DNA from 2 places in the Pseudomonas sp. PDM31 genome. Region 1 is predicted to be linked to the other one. Evidence: predicted binding sites of a transcription regulator. Region 1 holds the regulator's gene; the other holds the start of a gene.
The links. The regulator sigma-54, encoded in region 1, starts transcription at its own class of promoters, with help from an activator protein. The targets are predictions, from matches to a motif close to ANTGGCATNNANNTTGCTNT.
Positions count from the first base shown of each region.

Region 2: a site for sigma-54 is predicted at 3,534-3,553, ahead of KW839_RS12555 (CmpA/NrtA family ABC transporter substrate-binding protein). Genes of this name have one in related genera too.

Region 1 is NZ_JAHUWS010000013.1:125,569-131,611, reverse strand. It holds gene yjgA (ribosome biogenesis factor YjgA) at 1-107, opposite strand, end outside; gene pmbA (metalloprotease PmbA) at 216-1,562, shown strand; gene KW839_RS23175 (HPr family phosphocarrier protein) at 1,707-1,979, opposite strand; gene rapZ (RNase adapter RapZ) at 1,995-2,852, opposite strand; gene ptsN (PTS IIA-like nitrogen regulatory protein PtsN) at 2,855-3,319, opposite strand; gene hpf (ribosome hibernation-promoting factor, HPF/YfiA family) at 3,332-3,640, opposite strand; gene KW839_RS23155 (RNA polymerase factor sigma-54) at 3,715-5,208, opposite strand; gene lptB (LPS export ABC transporter ATP-binding protein) at 5,393-6,043, opposite strand, start outside.
Region 2 is NZ_JAHUWS010000005.1:330,225-336,267, forward strand. It holds gene rlmKL (bifunctional 23S rRNA (guanine(2069)-N(7))-methyltransferase RlmK/23S rRNA (guanine(2445)-N(2))-methyltransferase RlmL) at 1-1,489, opposite strand, end outside; gene rmf (ribosome modulation factor) at 2,019-2,234, shown strand; gene KW839_RS12550 (quinone-dependent dihydroorotate dehydrogenase) at 2,424-3,443, opposite strand; gene KW839_RS12555 (CmpA/NrtA family ABC transporter substrate-binding protein) at 3,673-4,884, shown strand; gene KW839_RS12560 (ANTAR domain-containing response regulator) at 4,900-5,475, shown strand; gene KW839_RS12565 (NarK/NasA family nitrate transporter) at 5,793-6,043, shown strand, end outside.

The DNA.
Region 1 (6,043 bases):
AGTGTTGTAAGGCGCTCGCCGAGGTCAACCAGAGCATGCAGCTCGCGTTTAACCTGGGATTTGCTTTTTTCTCCCGTATCGAGGGAGTCATCGTAAGAATCAACCATGGTGGCCGTCCGCAAAGAAACGCCGCCATGATAACCAGTCGGGGGCCGCTTGTCCGGCCCGGTCGCTCGATGACCGTTACCGAAAGCAGAATTTGAGTGGAGAACAGCATGAGTGCAGTTGAAAGCGTCGGCCCACAAGCGTTGCCGGCACTGCAGGAACAAGTCGAGCAGATCATCGCTGAAGCCAAGCGCCAGGGCGCCAGTGCCTGTGAAGTCGCGGTGTCCCTGGAGCAAGGCCTGTCGACCACGGTGCGCCAGCGTGAAGTCGAAACGGTCGAGTTCAATCGCGACCAGGGCTTTGGTATCACCCTGTACGTCGGCCAGCGTAAAGGCTCGGCCAGCACCTCGGCCAGCGGTCCGGACGCGATTCGCGAAACCGTCGCCGCCGCCCTGGCCATCGCCAAACACACCTCGGAAGACGAGGCCTCGGGCCTGGCAGATGCCGCGCTGATGGCCAAGGACCTGGCGGATTTCGACCTGTTCCACCAATGGGATATCACCCCGGAACAGGCCATCGAGCAGGCCCTGGCCTGTGAAGCGGCGGCGTTTGCGGCCGATAGCCGGATCAAGAATGCCGACGGCACCACGCTCAATACCCATCAGGGCTGCCGTGTCTATGGCAACAGCCACGGGTTTGTCGGTGGCTATGCGTCGACCCGGCACAGCCTGAGCTGCGTGATGATTGCCGAGGCCGACGGTCAGATGCAGCGCGACTACTGGTACGACGTCAATCGCCAGGGCAACTTGCTGGCTGACCCGGTGAGCATCGGCCAGCGTGCCGCGCAACGCGCAGCCAGTCGTCTGGGCGCGCGTCCGGTGCCGACCTGCGAAGTACCGGTGCTGTTTTCCGCTGAATTGGCCGGTGGTCTGTTTGGCAGTTTCCTGTCGGCGATTTCCGGTGGCAGCCTGTATCGCAAGTCATCCTTCCTCGAAGGCACCCTGGGCCAGAAGCTGTTTCCGGAGTGGCTGACCATCGATGAGCGTCCACACCTGATGCGTGCCATGGGCAGCGCCGCGTTCGACGGTGATGGCCTGGCGACCTATGCCAAGCCGTTCGTCGAAAAAGGCGAGTTGGTGTCCTACATCCTTGGCACCTACTCCGGCCGCAAGCTCGGCATGCCGAGCACCGCTAACGCTGGCGGCGTGCACAACCTGTTCGTCACCCATGGCGATGAAGACCAGGCGGCCTTGCTGCGCCGTATGGGGCGCGGCCTGCTGGTCACCGAGTTGATGGGCCAGGGACTGAACATGGTCACCGGCGATTATTCCCGTGGAGCGGCGGGTTACTGGGTCGAGAACGGCGAAATCCAGTTCGCGGTGCAGGAAGTGACCATCGCCGGCAACATGCGCGACATGTTCAAGCAGATTGTCGCGGTCGGTAATGATCTGGAGCTGCGCAGCAACATTCGCACGGGTTCTGTGTTGATCGAGCGGATGATGGTGGCGGGTAGCTGATTCCCGGTCGCAACACAAAAGGCGCGTCACCCATCGGGTGGCGCTTTTTTTTAGATCAAAAAATCGCGGCCTTCGTCAGTTCCTGCAAGTAATCCAATGCAGGAGCTGCCGAAGACTGCGATCTTTTGATCTTGATCCTGACTGTTACTCGCCTTCGTCGAAGAAGTTGTTGATCAACGCCACCAGCGCGGCCAGCGCTTCATCTTCCTGCTCGCCTTCAGTACTCAAATGAATCGTTGTGCCTTTGCCAGCCGCGAGCATCATCATGGCCATGATGCTTTTGCCATCGACCATCGACGTGGGTGTGCGACCGGCCCGGATCTGGCACGGGTACTGACCTGCCACCCCAACAAATTTCGCAGAAGCGCGGGCGTGCAGCCCCAGCTTGTTGATGATTTCGATTTCCAGAGCAGGCATCGCGGTGTGAATCCTTTAGCTGAGGTCGCGGTGGCGAACCTGGACGTTCTTCAGAGATTGTTGCAGGACCTGGCCAAGACGTTCGGTCAGGTACACGGAGCGGTGATGCCCGCCGGTGCAGCCAATGGCAATGGTGACGTACGCGCGGTTGCTGGCGGCAAAACGCGGCAGCCACTTTAGCAGATATGTGGAAATATCCTGGAACATCTCTTCGACATCCGGCTGCGCTGCCAGGTATTCGGCAACCGGCTGATCGAGACCGGACTGCTCGCGCAATTCCGGTTTCCAATAGGGGTTTGGCAGGCAGCGCACATCGAACACCAGGTCGGCATCCACCGGCATGCCGCGCTTGAATCCGAAAGACTCCACCAGAAACGCGGTGCCGGGTTCCGGCTGGTTCAGCAGGCGCAGCTTGATGGCATCGCGCAGCTGATACAGGTTCAGGCTGGTGGTGTTGATTTTCAGGTCGGCGAGGTCAGCGATGGGCCCGAGCAGAAGGCTCTCGACGCTGATGGCTTCGGCCAGCGAACGGTTGGCATTGCTCAGTGGGTGGCGCCGGCGGGTTTCCGAGAAGCGCTTGAGCAGGGTCTCTTCGTCAGCGTCCAGGTACAGGACATCGCAATGGATATGGCGACTGCGAACTTCCTCGAGCAGGTCGGGAAAGCGCGACAGGTGGCTTGGCAGGTTGCGCGCGTCGATGGATACGGCCACCAGCGGCTGAGTCAGTTCAGTGTGGATCAGCGCTGTTTGCGCGAGTTCCGGCAGCAGCCCGGCAGGCAGGTTGTCGATACAGTAATAGCCGTTGTCCTCGAGTACATCGAGGGCGGTACTTTTACCTGAGCCGGAACGGCCACTGACGATGATCAAGCGCATGATTACTGACCGTTCTGCTCGTCCAGGACAACCTGATACAAGGCTTCGTTGCTTGGGGCGCTACGCAGCTTTTCCCGTACTTCCTTGCGGTCGAGCATGCTGGCGATCTGCCGCAGCAACTCAAGGTGCGCATCGGTAGCGGCTTGCGGGACCAGCAGTACGAACAGCAGGTCAACCGGTGCGCCGTCGATGGCGTCGAAATCGATGGGTGCGTCCAGGTGCATCAAGGCACTGATGGGCGAATTGCAGCCCTTGAGGCGGCAATGGGGAATGGCGATGCCGTTGCCAAACCCGGTGGAACCGAGTTTTTCACGGGCAATCAATGCCTCGAAGACATCTTGCATCTCCATGCCCGGCACTTCGCGGGCGATCAGATTGGCAATTTGTTCGAGGGCTTTCTTTTTACTGCCGCCCGGCACGTTCACCAGGGAACGGCCGGGGGTCAGGATACTTTCAAGTCGGATCATGGGTTGGGAGTGTTAACGACCGGTTGCGCCCTGAAGGAGGCTCTGGGTCTTTTCCTTATGCTTTTTGAGTTGGCGATCCAGCTTGTCGGTGAGTGAGTCGATAGCCGCATACATGTCGTCATGTTCTGCGTTTGCGACTACTTCACTACCGGGAATATGCAAGGTGGCTTCGATTTTCTGCTTCAGCTTTTCGACTGTCATCGTGACCTGCACGTTGGTGATCTTGTCGAAATGCCTTTCCAATCGTTCGAGTTTTTCGCCGATGTAGGTGCGAAGAGGTTCGGTCACTTCCAGTTGGTGTCCACTGATATTGACTTGCATACAGCTTCTCCTTCGTTGCCAGTGCATAAAGCGGTAGATCAGATGATCTACCACTGGAACGCTGTGGCGTGGCTCTACATCAACCGCTTACGTTCGCTCGAAGGCGCGATCCCGAGGGATTCGCGGTATTTGGCGACGGTGCGGCGAGCCACCTGAATGCCTTGTGCTTCCAGTAAACCAGCGATCTTGCTGTCACTCAATGGCTTTTTCTGATTTTCCGCGGCAACCAGTTTTTTGATGATCGCGCGGATCGCCGTAGACGAGCATTCACCGCCTTCGGAGGTGCTGACGTGGCTGGAGAAAAAGTATTTCAGTTCATATATTCCCCGAGGGGTGTGCATGAACTTCTGGGTGGTGACCCGGGAAATCGTCGATTCGTGCATGCCCACCGCTTCGGCGATGTCATGCAGGACCAGCGGCTTCATGGCTTCATCGCCGTACTCGAGAAAACCGCGCTGGTGCTCGACGATCTGGGTCGCCACTTTCATCAGGGTCTCGTTGCGGCTTTGCAGGCTCTTGATGAACCAGCGGGCTTCCTGCAACTGGTTACGCATGAAGGTGTTGTCGGCGCTGGTGTCGGCGCGGCGCACGAAACCGGCGTACTGGGCGTTGACGCGCAGGCGTGGCACCGACTCCTGATTCAGTTCGACCAGCCAGCGCTCGTTGTCCTTGCGCACGATGACGTCCGGTACGACGTACTCGGCTTCGGTGGACTCGATCTGCGAGCCGGGCCGAGGGTTGAGGCTCTGAACCAGTTCGATCACCTGGCGCAGCTCATCTTCCTTGAGTTTCATGCGGCGCATCAGCTGGCTGTAGTCGCGGCTGCCCAGCAGGTCGATGTAGTCGCTGACCAGGCGCTTGGCCTCGGCCAGCCAAGGGGTCTTGGCCGGCAACTGGCGCAATTGCAGCAGCAGGCACTCGCTCAGGTTGCGGGCGCCGATGCCAGCGGGCTCGAATTGCTGGATGCGGTGCAGGACGGCTTCGATTTCGTCCAGTTCAATGTCCAGCTCCGGATCGAAGGCTTCGAGGATTTCCTCGAGTGTCTCGTCCAGGTAGCCCTGATTGTTGATGCAGTCGATCAGGGTGACGGCTATCAGCCGATCGGTGTCGGACATCGGCGCCAGATTCAACTGCCACAGCAGGTGGCTTTGCAGGCTTTCGCCAGCCGATGTGCGGGTGGTGAAATCCCATTCGTCGTCATCGTTGCTTGGCAGGCTGCTGGCGCTGGTCTGATAAACGTCTTCCCACGCTGTATCGACGGGGAGCTCGTTGGGAATGCGCTCGTTCCAGTCGCCTTCCTCCAGGTTATCCACCGTGGGGGCGCTTTCCTGGTAGGAAGGCTCCTGAATGTCGGTATTGGGCTTCTGTTCGGCACTGTCGGCCAGGGGGTCGGAGTTGTCGAAGTCGTCGCCTTCTTCCTGGCGTTCGAGCATCGGATTGGACTCCAGCGCCTCCTGGATTTCCTGTTGCAGGTCCAGGGTCGACAATTGGAGCAGGCGGATGGCCTGTTGCAGCTGCGGTGTCATCGTCAGCTGCTGGCCCATTCTCAAGACTAGCGATGGTTTCATGGCAGGGGCTTAACACCTTATTCGCCGGCGCACATGCGCCATCCACTACAGGGCGCCGAAGCGCCAAACATAAGCAAATTATATGCCCGAAACTGCAGTGTTTGCCTAGAGCGCTGTAACAATAAAAAAGTGTTGATTTTTTATCGAGATAAGCACTCTGGCGACCTGCCAGACACCTCAGCGCTTACAGGCGGAACTCATGGCCCAGGTAAACTTCCTTCACCAGGTCGTTGGCCAGGATGGTCTCGGCGTCGCCCTCGGCGATCAATTGGCCATCGTTGACGATGTAGGCGGTTTCGCAGATATCCAGGGTTTCACGGACGTTGTGGTCAGTGATCAGCACGCCAATGCCCTTGGCCTTGAGGTGGTAGATGATCTGTTTGATGTCGCCCACCGAAATCGGGTCGACGCCGGCGAAAGGTTCATCCAGGAGGATGAATTTCGGGTTGGTGGCCAGTGCCCGGGCGATCTCCACGCGGCGGCGCTCACCGCCGGACAGGCTCATGCCGAGGTTGTCGCGGATGTGGCTGATGTGGAATTCCTGCAGCAGGCTTTCCAGCTCCTTGCGGCGACCGGCCTTGTCGAGCTCCTTGCGGGTCTCGAGGATCGCCATGATGTTGTCGGCCACCGAGAGTTTGCGAAAGATCGATGCTTCCTGCGGCAGATAGCCGATGCCGGCCTTTGCACGGCCGTGCATTGGCTGGTGGCTGACGTCCAGGTCGTCGATCAGCACGCGACCCTGATCAGCCTGCACCAGGCCTACGATCATGTAGAAACAGGTGGTCTTGCCGGCGCCGTTGGGGCCGAGCAGGCCGACGATCTGACCGCTGTCGAT
Region 2 (6,043 bases), on a different contig from region 1:
GGACCCAGTCGTGATACAGGTCGATGGCCATGGAGTATTCCGGCATGTCGGCATCGTAGACGCGATAGCAGTCGATGCCTTCACGCTTGACCCACTTGCCCATGGCCTTGAGGTTCTTCTGCAGGCGATTGGCAAACATCTGCCCGCCTTCGCTCAGGCGTGGCTGCTCGATCACCGGTGCCGGTGCTGGCGTCGGTTTGATCGGGTTGCCGTTTTTGTTGTACTTGCGCTCTTGCGGCTCGCTTGGGGCCTGATCGTAGGCCGCCTGCTCGCGCTCGACCTGGCGCTGCTCCGGTGTACGACGTTCGCCGGTGACGAACTGATCCGGCAGCACCTTGATCAGCAACAGCTTGCACGGCAACGCGCCGTTCCAGAACGAATACTGTTTGTGGCTGCGGATGCCCATGCGCTTGCCCAGATCCGGTGCGCCGGTAAACACCGCCGCCTCCCAGTTCAGGCAGGCCTGACGCAGGCGTTCGCCAAGGTTCTGGTAGAGGTAGAGCAGGCTCGCCTCGTCGCCCAGGCGCTCGCCATACGGAGGGTTGCAGATCACCAGGCCTTTCTGGTTCTGGTCCGGGCGCGGCTCGAACGTCGCCACTTCGCCCTGGTAGATCTTGATCCACTCGCTCAGGCCGGCGCGTTCGACGTTGTTACGTCCTGGCTGAATCAGGCGCGGGTCGGCTTCGTAGCCACGAATCCACAGCGGTGGCTTGGCCAGGCCGGCAGCGGCACGCTCGGAGGCTTCTTCATGGAGTTTTTTCCACAGCGCTGGAACGTGGCCCAGCCAGGCGGTGAAGCCCCATTGCTCGCGGCGCAGGTTCGGCGCGATATCGGCGGCAATCATCGCCGCCTCCACCAGGAACGTACCGACACCACACATCGGGTCGGCCAGGGCGCCGCCTTCGGCCGCGATGCGTGGCCAGCCGGAACGGATCAGGATCGCCGCCGCAAGGTTTTCCTTCAGCGGTGCCGCGCCCTGCTGCAGGCGATAACCGCGCTGGTGAAGGCTGTGGCCGGACAGATCGAGGGAAAGGATCGCCTCGCCGCGATCCAGGCGCAGGTGAATGCGCAGGTCCGGGTTGAGCTTGTCAATGGACGGCCGATCGCCCTGCGGGGTGCGCAGTTTGTCGACGATCGCATCCTTGACCTTCAATGCGCCGAAGTGGGTGTTGTCGATGCCCGAGCCATGGCCGCTGAATTCGACGGCCAGGGTGCCGTCATTGAGCATGTGGTCTTGCCACTCGATATCCAGCACACCGTGATAGAGGTCTTCTGCATCCTTCATCGGGAAACGCTTGAGCACCAGCAGCACCCGGTTCGCCAGGCGCGACCACAGGCACAGGCGGTAAGCGGTTTCCATGGTGGCCATGCCGCGCACGGCAGAAGTGTGCTCACGCGCTTCCTCAAGGCCAAGCCCGATGGCTTCCTCGATCAGCAGGCCTTCGAGGCCCTTGGGGCAAGTGAGGAAGAGTTCGAAACGATCGGACATGGGAATTCCAGAACCTTTAGCGAGTGACCGGGCAACGCATTGCCGGTCCGGTTTTGTATCAGGCGCTTTTCTAGAAGAACGCCCGCGTGGCACGAAGGTGTGCCGTTCCACCCTTGCTGCCCGGGTTAAATGAGCTTAGATGCAAAGACAGATAAAAAAGTTGATGCCACAAAAAGACATAATTCGACCCTTCGTCGAATAATCGCCCTCGGCAACGGGAGACATTCTCACTAAGGATTAAGCCCATCATTTTTGCAGGGGGCCGATCATACCGGGGTTTGGCTCACAACGACGGGTTAAACATCGAGTTGCTTAGTGCCATAGCACATTAATCGTTACTTCCTTATGACAAAACGATCATTCCCTCGATGTGACGCATTGGTTAGAACTCATCTCAGGTTGGCGCCGCAACGACGCCAACACCCTTGGCTCGTCACGCCGGCAACGAGCCCCAACGGCAGAGTATTTCTGCCAGACCTCGATCGAGGTCAACGCGATGAAAACAGTCAACAAGTGAGGGCTACACCCTATGAGAAGACTTAAGCGTGATCCGTTGGAAAGAGCATTTTTGCGCGGATATCAATATGGCGTTGGTGGCAAATCCCGTGAGCTTTGCCCATTTACTCTACCGTCGGTACGTCAAGCCTGGATTAACGGCTGGCGAGAAGGACGCGGCGACAACTGGGACGGTATGACCGGCACTGCGGGAATCCATAGACTCAACGAACTTCACGCCGTCGGCTAAACACAGGGCACAACACTCCGACACGACAATCTGAATCAGTATCGAATTAACCACGCACGTCCCATCCGGACGGCGGGCTTCGGCCCAGGGGCTCCTTAAAGGAGCCCTTTTTTGTGCCTGCCAAAAACTCAGCGGCAAACTATTGTGGCGAGGGGGCTTGAGTGAACAGCATTACGCTCCTCCAAGCGATCAGCGCAAGGCGGCGATGGCGTCCACGGATTCGCGAATCAACGCCGGGCCTTTGTAGATGAAACCCGAGTAGATCTGCACCAGGCTCGCACCCGCGCTGATTTTCTCCGCCGCGTGTCGGCCTTCGGTAATGCCGCCCGCCGCGATGATCGGCAACTGCCCACCCAATTGCGCCGCCAGCACTTTCACCGTGTGGGTGCTCTTGTCGCGAACCGGGGCGCCAGACAAACCACCCGCCTCATCACCAAACTCCATGCCTTCGACGCCTACGCGGCTCAGGGTAGTGTTGGTGGCGATGACCGCGTCCATGCCGGTTTCGATCAGTGCCTGGGCAACTTGCGCGGTTTCTTCATCGGTCATGTCCGGCGCAATCTTGATCGCCAGCGGTACATGTTTGCCATGGCGCAGCGCCAGCTCCGCGCGGCGCTCGGCCAGGTCGGCGAGCAATTGCTTGAGAGAGTCGCCAAATTGCAGGCTGCGCAGGCCCGGGGTGTTCGGCGAGCTGACGTTTACCGTCACATAGCTGGCGTGGGCGTAGACCTTGTCCAGGCAGATCAGGTAGTCGTCGACCGCACGCTCGACCGGGGTATCGAAGTTCTTGCCGATGTTGATGCCCAGCACGCCCTTGTACTTGGCTGCCGCCACTCGGGCCAGCAGGTGATCGACACCAAGGTTGTTGAAGCCCATGCGATTGATGATCGCCTCGGCTTCCGGCAAGCGGAACAACCGCGGTTTCGGATTGCCTGGCTGTGGACGCGGGGTGATGGTGCCGATTTCGACAAAACCGAAACCCAGTTGCGCGAAGCCGTCGATGGCCGCGCCGTTCTTGTCCAGGCCGGCCGCCAGACCCACCGGGTTGGGGAAGTCCAGGCCCATGACGTTCACCGGGACCTTCGCCGGCGCCTTGCACAACAAGCTGTTGAGCCCCAGGCGTCCTCCTGCGCCGATCAGGTCCAGGGACAGATCGTGGGAAGTTTCCGGGGAAAGTTTGAACAACAGCTGACGGGCCAGGGTGTACATGGGCAGGTCGGACTCAGGGCTACGAAAAGTGGGGCAGATTATAGCCGCGCATCAGGGTTGCAAGCGAGGCGCACGAGAAAATCAGCCCGCGATGGCATATGCCTTGCACCTCTACCGGAATCAGCACCCTTGCCAATGGCGGGATAGGTGCAAGGACGATGGCGTCGTCACCCGGCCTGGCGGACGCAGTGGCCTGGGGCGATGCCTTTTTTTTGAAGGTGCCATAGCAATGAACGAACCCTCAACCACCCCCTTGGCCTGGGTCAACGGCAGCGACGCCCCGGAAAAGACCGAAATCAATCTCGGTTTCATGGCCCTCAGCGATTGCGCATCGGTTGTGGTCGCCGCCACCCAGGGCTTTGCCCAACCCTATGGGCTGACCCTTAACCTCAAGCGCCAATCCTCCTGGGCCGGCCTGCGGGACAAGCTGGTCAGCGGCGAACTGGATGCCGCCCACAGCCTGTACGGCCTGGTGTATGCCGTGCACCTGGGTATCGGCGGCGTGGCGGCGACGGACATGGCGGTGCTGATGGGCCTCAACCAGAATGGCCAGAGCATCAATCTCTCCCACGGATTGCAGACGCAGGGTGTGAGCAGTCCTGAAGCACTCGAGCGGCACGTGCACCAAACTCGCTCAAAACTCACCTTCGCCCAGACCTTCCCCACCGGCACTCACGCCATGTGGCTGTATTACTGGCTCGCCAGCCAGGGCATTCACCCATTGCAGGATGTCGATAGCGTGGTAGTGCCGCCACCGCAAATGATCGCGCACCTGCAAGCAGGGCGTATCGACGGTTTCTGCGTCGGCGAGCCCTGGTCCGCCAGCGCGGTGCAACAGGATCTCGGTTTTACCCTGACCACCAGCCAGGCGATCTGGCCCGATCACCCGGAAAAAGTCCTTGCTTGCACCCGTACTTTCGTCGAGCAATACCCCAATACCGCGCGGGCGCTGGTGATGGCGATTCTGCAAGCCAGTCGGTTTATCGAGCAAAGCCAGGAAAACCGTCGCAGCACGGCGCAGTTGCTCAGCGCCGCGCAATACCTCGACACGCCACTGGAGTTTATCGAGCCGCGCCTGCTCGGCGACTATGCCGATGGTCTCGGCAACCGCTGGCAGGACCCGCACGCCCTGCGGTTCCACGCCAATGGCGAGGTCAATCTGCCGTACCTGTCCGATGGCATGTGGTTCATGACCCAATTCCGCCGCTGGGGGTTATTGCGCGACGATCCGGACTACCTTGCCGTAGCCCGACAGGTGCAGCAACTGGACCTGTATCGGCAGGCCGCCGATGCCGTCGGCGTTGCCGCCACGGACAAGGAAATGCGCCGCAGCCAGTTGATTGACGGCAAAATATGGGACGGCACAGACCCGGCCGGTTATGCCCGTGGTTTCAAGCTGCACGCGATGAGCGACAGCACGCCGCTGCTCGCCAGCCACTGACAGGAGACTGCAAATATGTTGCGAATCCTGCTGATCAACGACACGGCGAAGAAAGTCGGGCGGCTGAAAGCGGCACTGACGGAAGCCGGGTTCGAGGTGATCGACGAATCAGGCCTGACCATCGACCTGCCCGAACGCGTCGAAACGGTGCGTCCGGACGTGATCCTGATCGATACCGAGTCACCGGGGCGCGATGTCATGGAGCAAGTGGTGCTGGTGACCCGCGACCAGCCCCGGCCAATTGTGATGTTCACCGACGAGCACGACCCCGGCGTGATGCGCCAGGCCATCAAGTCCGGGGTCAGTGCCTACATCGTCGAAGGCATTCACGCACAGCGTTTGCAGCCCATTCTCGACGTAGCCATGGCGCGTTTTGAAAGCGATCAGGCCCTGCGCGCTCAATTGCATGCCCGCGACCAGCAACTGGCCGAGCGCAAGCGCATCGAACTGGCCAAGGGCCTGCTGATGAAGATGAAGGACTGCAACGAGGAAGAGGCCTACACCCTGATGCGCCGCCAGGCCATGAGCCGCCAGCAGAAGCTGATTCAGGTCGCGGAGCAGATCATTGCCATGAGTGAGTTGTTGGGCTGAAGCCTTGTGGTGGATGTCCTGCCCCTCGCGAGCAAGCCCACTCCCACATTTTTCCCAGTGGGAGCGGGCTTGCTCGCGAAGGACGCACCTCAGCCCCACCTGTTGGCACAAATCTGGCTAAGCAATAACCACAGGTAACCAACGGCGGTTGCCCCACCTACGACAAAGACGTCGCTCACCCCGTTTGCCCAAGGCGAATCGGGTGGCGGCGTTTTTTCGTTCTGGCCCCACAGCTCGGGGTCGGTGGTGCAGCCCACAGGCGCCCCACCTGCAAGCTCCTGACTCCTTCTCGAGACTCTTCACAGCTGAGGTGCGCGATGAATTCAAGCTTCTGGAAATCCGGCCATACCCCGACATTGTTCGCGGCCTTTCTCTATTTCGACCTGAGCTTCATGGTCTGGTATCTGCTCGGCCCACTGGCGGTGCAGATTGCCGCTGACTTGCACCTGACCACGCAACAACGAGGCCTGGTGGTGGCCACGCCGATCCTGGCCGGTGCCATATTGCGCTTTATCATGGGGATGCTGGCCGATCGCCTGTCGCCAAAGACTGCCGGGCTGATCGGCCA